Regions from separate parts of the Vogesella sp. genome, predicted to be linked through region 2. Evidence: predicted binding sites of a transcription regulator. Region 2 holds the regulator's gene; the other holds the start of a gene.

Region 1 (4,319 bases), on a different contig from region 2:
ACAGGTTCTGGTAGGTCGGCTCGATGGACGCAGACACGCCAATGATGTTGGCGATGGTGGCCGTCGGCGCAATCGCCAGTACGTTGGAGTTACGCATGCCGTGGTCGGCAATGCGCTTGCGCAGGCTGGCCCAGTCCATGCGTTCGCTGCGGTCCATTTCCAGGTAGCCGCCGCGCTCGGACGCCAGCAGGTTGATGCTGTCGTGCGGCAGGATGCCACGGTCCCACAGGCTGCCTTTGTACGACGGGTAGCGGCCACGCTCTTCGGCCAGCTCGGTGGAGGCCAGGTAGGCGTAGTAGGCCACGGCTTCCATCGATACGTCAGCAAATTCCACGGCAGCGTCGCTGGCGTACGGTACGCGCATCTGGTGCAGGCAGTCCTGGAAGCCCATGATGCCCATGCCTACCGGGCGGTGCTTCAGGTTGGAGTTGCGTGCTTTCTTCACCGGGTAGAAGTTGATGTCGATCACGTTGTCCAGCATGCGCAGGGCCACGCGAACGGTGCGTTGCAGCTTCTCGGTGTCCAGCTCCAGACCGTTGGCGCCTTGCTTCAGGTGGCGGGCCAGGTTGACGGAACCCAGGTTGCAGACGGCGATTTCGTCGTCGTTGGTGTTCAGGGTGATCTCTGTGCACAGGTTGCTGCTGTGTACCACGCCCATGTGCTGCTGCGGGCTGCGGATGTTGCACGGGTCCTTGAAGGTGATCCACGGGTGGCCGGTTTCAAACAGCATGGTCAGCATCTTGCGCCACAGGCTCAGTGCCGGAATCTGTTTGAACACGCGCAGCTCGCCGCGACGGCCTTTTTCTTCGTAGGCGGTGTAGGCTTTTTCGAAGGCTTGGCCATAGATGTCGTGCAGGTCCGGGGTTTCGCTAGGCGAGAACAGGCTCCACTCGCCACCTTCCATCACGCGCTTCATGAACAGGTCCGGAATCCAGTTGGCGGTGTTCATGTCGTGGGTGCGGCGGCGGTCGTCACCGGTGTTCTTGCGCAGCTCCAGGAATTCTTCGATGTCGGCGTGCCAGGTTTCCAGGTAGGCACACACGGCGCCTTTGCGCTTGCCACCCTGGTTTACGGCGACGGCGGTGTCGTTCACCACTTTCAGGAACGGCACCACGCCTTGCGATTTGCCGTTGGTGCCCTTGATGTGGCTGCCCATGGCGCGCACCGGGGTCCAGTCGTTGCCCAGGCCGCCGGCAAACTTGGACAGCAGCGCGTTTTCCTTGATGCCTTCGTAGATGCCGTCGAGGTCATCGGCGATGGTGGTCAGGTAGCAGCTGGACAGCTGGCTGCGACGGGTGCCGGCGTTGAACAGCGTGGGGGTGGACGACATGAAGTCGAAGCTGGACAGCACGTTGTAGAACGCAATGGCGCTGTCTTCGCGGTTCACTTCGTTCAGTGCCAGGCCCATGGCGACGCGCATGTAGAACGCTTGCGGCATTTCGATGCGTACGTCGTCCACGTGCAGGAAGTAGCGGTCGTACAGGGTTTGCAGGCCCAGGTAGCCAAACTGCAGGTCGCGTTCCGGTTTCAGCGCGGCGCCCAGTTTTTTCAGGTCGTACTCGGCCAGTTTTTCATCCAGCAGTTCGGCGGCAATGCCTTTCTTGATGAAGTCGGGGAAGTACAGCGGGTAGTGCTCGCCCATTTCTTCCTGGGCAATGGCTTCGCCCAGGATTTCCAGACGGATGTTGCCCAGCAGCAGGCGGGCGGTCACGTAATCGTAGGCCGGGTCCTGTTCGATCAGGGCGCGGGCGGCCAGGATGGCGGACTTGTTGACTTCTTCTTCGCTGACGCCGTCGTAGATGTTCTTCAGCGTTTCGGACAGGATGGCGTCCACGTCGGTGGCGGCCAGGCCTTGGCAAGCAGATTCGATGCTGGCGCGCAGGCGGGCAACGTCCAGCGGCAGCTTGCGGCCATCCTTGCGGGTGACGTTGATCTGGATCTGGTGCAGCGCTTCGCCGCGGGCGGCGCGGTCTTGGGCACGTTGTTCGCGGTACAGTACGTAGGCACGGGCCACGTCGTGTTCACCGGCGCGCATCAGCGACAGTTCTACCTGGTCCTGGATGTCTTCGATGTGAATGGCGCCGCCTTCGGGCTTGCGACGCATCAGCGCGCTGACTACGGCCTCGGTCAGCTGGGCCACCTTGTCGCGGATGCTGGCAGAGTTGACGCTCTGCGAACCCATCACCGCCAGAAAGGCCTTGGTAACGGCGATGGAGATCTTAACCGGCTCGAACGCCACCACGGCGCCATTGCGGCGAATGGTCTTGTACTGGCTGTAGTCGTCCTGCGGGGCGGCGGCGCGGCCCAGCTCGGCGGCGGTGTTGGCGTCGGTGGTGGTCAGTGACATTGGCAGTGGCCTCGTGATTTAGCTTGGTTGTTCGGTGAGCGGCGCGGGCGGCGGTTGCCAGGGCAACGGTGCCGGGCGCGACGCGGTCGGGCAGCAGGGCTGCGCGGCAGCTGTGGACAACTCTGTAGATAAGCTGTGTGCCAGCTGTGCACAAACACAATATATGCTGTTTTGACCGGAAAGCGACGCAAATTCTAGTGTTGAAGTGATGTGCGGGCAAGTCTTGACAGCCTTGGCAAAAAGCTGAAAGCCGCGCCAGTATTGGCTTTGCGGGGCAAAGTTATTTTTGTCGCCAGGCCAGGGGCGGGCAGGGGGTGTAGCTGCAACAAGGGTTTGCCGCTGCGGCGCTTTTGCCACAGCGCGGCGTTTATGACGTCTGTTGCGTGCTTGCGACGCCCAAAAAGCAACAAGGGCGGCCGCAGCCGCCCTTGACCCACAAGATGTTGTGGTTATTTGAGCCAGATCAGGCTGGCCATCCGGCCAGTGACCTGGTCGCGGCGGTAGGAAAAGAAGCGCTCGCGCTCGATCACGGTGCAGGCGTCACCGCCGTAGACGGCATTCACGCCGGCGGCGGCCAAGCGTTGCCGGGCCAGCTGGTAGATGTCGGCCAGGTATTTGTCGTTGCCGATCGGTTCGAAGGCGCTATCGGCGCGTGCATCGTGCGCCACGAAGGCGGCGCGCACCTCGGCGCCCACTTCGAACGCATCCGGGCCGATGGCCGGCCCAAGGTAGGCGATGACGTTGGCCGCATTCACCTGCATGGCGTCCAGCGTGGCTTCGATAACGCCGCCACACAGGCCGCGCCAGCCGGCGTGGGCGGCGCCCACTACGGTACCGTCACGGTCGGCCAGCAGCACCGGCAGGCAGTCGGCGGTCATCACCGCGCACACCACGCCGGGGGTGCGGCTGAAACTGGCGTCGGCGACCGGCACGCTGCCGGGCGTTACCGTGGCAGCGTCCACCACGGCAATGCCGTGCACCTGCTGCAGCCAGGCCGGCTCGGCCGGCAGCTGCTGGCGCAGCAGCGCTCGGTTGGCCGCCACGTTGGCCGCGTCGTCGCCAACGTGGTCGCCCAGGTTCAGGCTGGCGTACGGCGCCGGGCTGACACCGCCCTGGCGGGTGGTGACCAGGCTGCCCACGTTGGCCGCCGCCGGCCAGTCGGCAGCAAAGCTGCCCAGGTCGGCTGCCGGCGTGTGCATCGGCTTAGCGTACATAGTGCACTTCCACGTCGTAGTCTTCGTCGTCCCAGTCGTCGTCATCGTCGTCAAACTCACTGGCCTTGGCAGCGGCTTTGGCGTTGGCGGCGGCAAACTTCTCGTCGCGCTCGGCACGCAGCAGCGCCAGCAGCTGCTTCATGTCGTCCGGCAGCGGCGCTTTCCAGCCCATTTCCTTGCGCGTGGCCGGGTGCACCAGCGCCAGCGAGAAGGCGTGCAGCGCCTGGCGGTTCATCGCCTTGATGGCGGCATCGGCGGCTTCGCTGCCGTGGTGGCGCGGGTTGCCGTAGGCCGGGTCGCCGGCCAGCGGGTGCTTGGCTTCGCGCATGTGGACGCGAATCTGGTGGGTGCGGCCGGTTTCCAGCTTGCACTCGACGTAGCTGAAGTCTTCGTAACGCTCCAGCACGCGCAGGTGGGTAATGGCCGGCTTGCCGCCGAAGCGCACCACAGCCATGCGCAGGCGGTTGTGCGGGTCGCGGCCGATCAGCGTTTCGATCTTGCCGTCGTAGGGCACCACGCCGGTGGCGACGCAACGGTAGATGCGTTTGACGGTGCGGGCTTGCAGCTGCTGCACCAGGTCGGTCTGCGCCAGCAGCGTTTTGGCCACCACCATCAGGCCGGAGGTGTCTTTGTCCAGGCGGTGCACGATGCCGGCGCGCGGAATGTGTGCCAGCTCCGGGTTGCGGTGCAGCAGGCCGTTCAGCAGGGTGCCGCTCCAGTTGCCGGCGGCAGGGTGCACCACCAGGCCGGCGGGTTTG
Region 2 (4,319 bases):
ACAGCATGTTGGCAGGCTTTCCAGGGTTACAGGTAACGGGGTTGCAGGGTCAGGCGCAGGTCGGGGCCGACCATGCGGCTATCGGTGATCTGCAGCGGCAGCTTGTCGTCCAGCGACTGCAACGCCGGCCAGGCAAACAGGCCACGGGCGGCGTCGCCGGCCAGGTACGGCGCCAGGTACAGCACGATCTCGTCTACCAGCCCGGCTTGCACCAGCGCGCCGTTCAGGCCGGCGCCGGCTTCCACCATCAGTTCGTTGACGCCGTCGGCGGCCAGGCTGGCCAGCAGTGCCGCCAGGTCGACACGGCCTTGCGGGGTAGCCAGCACGCGCAGCTGCACACCACGCGCCAGATAGGGTGCGTGCCGCGCCGGGTCGGCGATGGTGGTGACCAGCAGCGTGGGGGCAGCGGTAGTGTCATAGATGCGGGCGGTGGGCGGCGTCGCCAGCGCGCTATCCACCACCACGCGCAGCGGCGGGCGCGGCACCGCCACGTCGCGCACGGTAAGCTGCGGGTCGTCGGCCAGCACGGTACCGCTGCCGGTGAGGATGGCACAGTTGGCCGCACGCAGCTGCTGCACGTCGCGACGGGCGTCGGGGCCGGTAATCCACTGGCTGACACCGTTCTGCAGCGCGGTCTTGCCGTCCAGCGTGGCGGCGGCTTTTAGCGTCAGCCACGGCCGCTGCCGCGTCACCCGCGACAGGAAACCGCGGTGCACGCGCTCGGCCTCGGCCTGCAGGCAGCCGGCCACTGCCGGTATGCCGGCGGCGTTCAGCAGGGCAATGCCGCGCCCCGCTACCTCGTGGTAAGGGTCCACCATGGCAGCCACCACGCGCGCCACGCCTTCCTTGATCAGCCGCTCGGCGCACGGCGGGGTGCGGCCGTGATGGCTGCACGGCTCCAGCGTCACGTAGGCGGTGGCGCCGGCCGGCGTCAGGCCACGGGCGTAGCAGTCCTTGATGGCCTGGATTTCGGCGTGGTCGCTGCCCACTTTCAGTGTGGCACCGGCACCGATCACCTGGCCATCGCGCACCAGCACGCAGCCGACGCCGGGGTTGGGCGCGGCGCGGCGGGTGGCGGCAGCGGCCAAGCGCAGCGCCTGCTGCATGAAAGCGTGATCGTCGCCGTTCAGCACCAGGCTCATGCGTCGGCCTCGGTGGCTTGCGGCTGCCAGTCGGCGGCCAACAGGCTGTAGATGCGGGCGTCCCAGAAGCGCTCACGGATGCGCAGGTAGCCGCGCAGCACGCCCTCCTGGCGGAAGCCGCTGCGTTCCGCCACCGCGCAGCTGCGCAGGTTGGCCGCCGCGCTGATGATGTCGATGCGGTTCAGGCCCAGCTCGGCAAACGCGGTGTGCAGCATCTGGCCCAGTGCTTGCGGCAGGTAGCCGCGGCCAACGTAGGCGTCGGCCAGCCAGTAACCGATGGACGCATGACGGTTCAAGCCGCTGATGGCGTGCAGGTCACACACGCCGGCGGGCTGGCCGTCGGCCAGGATCAGCCAGGTCAGCGCCGTGCCGCTGGCACGGTCGGCCAGCGTGCGCTGGATGAAGGCCAGCGAATCGGCCGCGCTGCGGGTGTTATCCACCCACGGCAGCCATTGCGACAGTGTGTCGCGGCTGCCGTCTACCAGGGCAAACAGGGTCTCGGCATCGTCCACTTGCAGCGGGCGTAACTGGATACGGGCAGTCATGATGCGGCTCCATGCAGGAAAGTCATGACCACAGACTAAGGTTGGCCGCCCGCCAGCGTCAAGGCTGAGCCGGCTGGCGCGCTGCCCATTCGATAGCCAGCAGGCTGTAACAGGCAGCGTCGTGCGCTTGGCCCTGCAGCCACAAGTGCTGGCGCAATACGCCTTCAAAACGGAAGCCGGCGCGCTCGGCCACCGCCGGCTTGGTAGCCGCAAACAGCTGCAACGAGATGCTAGCGCTACCAGCAAGAGAGCAGGGTCGGCAAAAGAAAACGGCAGGCGCCAGGCCTGCCGTGACAGGCAGGGCTTAACCCTGATTCTGGATTTGCTCGATGGCGTCGGTAAACTCGGAAATATCCTGGAAGCTCTTGTACACCGAGGCAAAGCGCACGTAAGCCACCTTGTCCAGCTTGGCCAGTTCGTTCATTACCATCTCGCCGATGTAGCGGCTGGACACCTCGCGCTCGCCCAGCTGCAGCAGGCGCTGGCTGATGCGGTTGATGGCGTCGTCTACCAACGGGGTAGACACCGGGCGCTTGTGCAGCGCGCGCAGGAAACTGGTACGCACCTTTTCCACGTCGAACTCGGTACGGTGGCCGCCGGTTTTCACCACTTGCGGCATGCGGACTTCGGCGGTTTCAAAGGTTGTAAAGCGCTTGTCACAGCTGGTGCAGCGGCGGCGGCGGCGGATGCTGTTGCCTTCCTCGCTGACACGGGAATCCACCACCTGGGTATCGGCGCAGCCGCAGAACGGGCATTTCATGGCTTTACGATCCTCAGTGTTTCAATAGCCGGATGTTATCAGCTATCGCTGCCTGGCAACAGCAATGCGCATTTTTTGGGCAGGACAGTGTCGTTATCCGGCGCAGCGGCCTCCGCGTCGCGCGCGTCGGCGGCCGCCAGCATGGCCAGCAAATGCTCGGGAAATACCGGCTGCGGCGGGCTGGCCAGCTGCGCGGCGTCAAACCAGCGGCCTTCGCCCATGCTGGCACGCTCCTGTGCGCTCCAGCCATCCTGGCGCAAGGCGATGCGGCCAACCCGTACGTGAAAGTAATGTTCGTCGGCCCAGACCTCGCTGCCGTCCGGCAGCCGCATGGCAAACTGGCGCCGCGCCAGCGCTTCGCCAGGGTCGGCCAGCGGGTAGCCGGTTTCCTCCAGGCATTCGCGGCAGGCGGCCCCGGCCAGGCTTTCGCCGTCCTGCACCCCACCGCCCGGGGTGAACCAGTAAGCAATACGGCCGCCCAGAGCGGGCGGCCGGTACGAAAACAGCAGTACCCGCCCGTCGGGGTCGCGCAGCAGCAAACGCGCGGCTACGCGAACCAGCAAGGCGGCGTGGCGGCTCATCGGCTCATCAGCCAGTCCACGTAGCGGTCGACGCCCTGCTCTACCGTCAGCATCGGCTCGCTGTAGCCGGCGGCGCGCAGCTTGCCGATATCGGCCTGGGTGAAGCTCTGGTATTTGCCTTTCAGCGCGTCCGGGAAGTCGATGTATTCCAGGATGCCCTGCTCTACCAGTTCAGGCAGCGTCAGCGCCGGCTTGCCTTCGTGGCGGCGGCAGGCGTTGACGGTGGCCACCGCCACGTCGTTGAACGGCTGGGCGCGACCGGAACCGAGGTTGAAGATGCCGCTCTTGTCCGGGTTGTCCAGGAAGTACAGGTTGACCTTTACCACGTCTTCCACCGACACGAAGTCGCGGCTCTGGGTGCCGTCGGCGTAGCCGTCGTGGCCGCCGAACAGCTTCACCTTGCCGGTTTCGCGGTACTGGTTGAAGTTGTGGAACGCCACCGAGGCCATGCGGCCCTTGTGCTGCTCTTGCGGGCCGTACACGTTGAAGTAGCGGAAGCCGGCCACTTGCGCGGTGAGGCCTTCGGCCATGCGACGGCGCAGGATCTGGTCGAACAGGAACTTGGAGTAGCCGTACACGTTGAGCGGGCCTTCGTACTGGCGGTCTTCCTTGAAGGTGGTGCCCTTGCCGTAGGTGGCGGCGCTACTGGCGTACAGGAAAGGGATTTCCTCGGCCTGGCAGAATTCGAACAGCTCCAGCGTGTACTGGTAGTTGTTCTCCATCATGTACTTGCCGTCGTGGTTCATGGTGTCGGAGCAGGCACCCTGATGCAGGATGGCGCTGATTTCGCCATCGAAATCGCCGCTGCCGATCAGGCTGATGAAGTCCTGTTTGTCCAAGTAGTCGCTGATCTCGCAGCCCACCAGGTTGACGAACTTGTCGCCCTTGCTGAGGTTGTCCACTGCCAGGATGTCGGTTTCGCCACGCGCATTCAGCGCCTTGACGATGTTGGAGCCGATGAAGCCGGCGGCGCCGGTTACCACGATAGTCATAGTCTGTCCTTTTATGCGTTCAGAACGCGCTGCCGGGCTGGGTCAGGAACTGCAGCTCGTCGGCGGTAGAGGCTCGGCCCAGCGCCGCATTGCGGTGCGGAAAACGGCCGAAGCGGGCGACGATCTCGCGATGCCGCCGGGCAAAATCGATCACATTGTCGCGCCCCGGGCTGCCGTGCGGCAGGCTCTCGAAGCGGCGTACGGCTTCGTCCTGGTCGGCCAGCTGCTCGCTGTGCTCCAGCGGCAGGTAGACAAACCAGCGCGCCACCGGCGGCAGGCGGATATCCAGCCGTGCCGCC

What was found. Region 2 encodes NrdR, which represses ribonucleotide reductase genes. Its sites were predicted from a motif close to AAANACNATATATNGTNTTT; they were not measured.
Region 1: a site for NrdR is predicted at 2,500-2,519, ahead of ACK4FZ_RS01400 (ribonucleoside-diphosphate reductase subunit alpha). Genes of this name have one in related genera too.

What each region holds. Positions count from the first base shown of each region.
Region 1 is NZ_JBKBHK010000001.1:301,810-306,128, forward strand. It holds gene ACK4FZ_RS01400 (ribonucleoside-diphosphate reductase subunit alpha) at 1-2,347, opposite strand, end outside; gene pgeF (peptidoglycan editing factor PgeF) at 2,797-3,561, opposite strand; gene rluD (23S rRNA pseudouridine(1911/1915/1917) synthase RluD) at 3,551-4,319, opposite strand, start outside.
Region 2 is NZ_JBKBHK010000008.1:27,602-31,920, forward strand. It holds gene ACK4FZ_RS11230 (malate/lactate/ureidoglycolate dehydrogenase) at 1-7, opposite strand, end outside; gene ribD (bifunctional diaminohydroxyphosphoribosylaminopyrimidine deaminase/5-amino-6-(5-phosphoribosylamino)uracil reductase RibD) at 27-1,142, opposite strand; gene ACK4FZ_RS11240 (GNAT family N-acetyltransferase) at 1,139-1,687, opposite strand; gene ACK4FZ_RS11245 (GNAT family N-acetyltransferase) at 1,746-1,910, opposite strand; gene nrdR (transcriptional regulator NrdR) at 1,992-2,447, opposite strand; gene ACK4FZ_RS11255 (NUDIX hydrolase) at 2,486-3,028, opposite strand; gene rfaD (ADP-glyceromanno-heptose 6-epimerase) at 3,025-4,020, opposite strand; gene ACK4FZ_RS11265 (DUF924 family protein) at 4,040-4,319, opposite strand, start outside.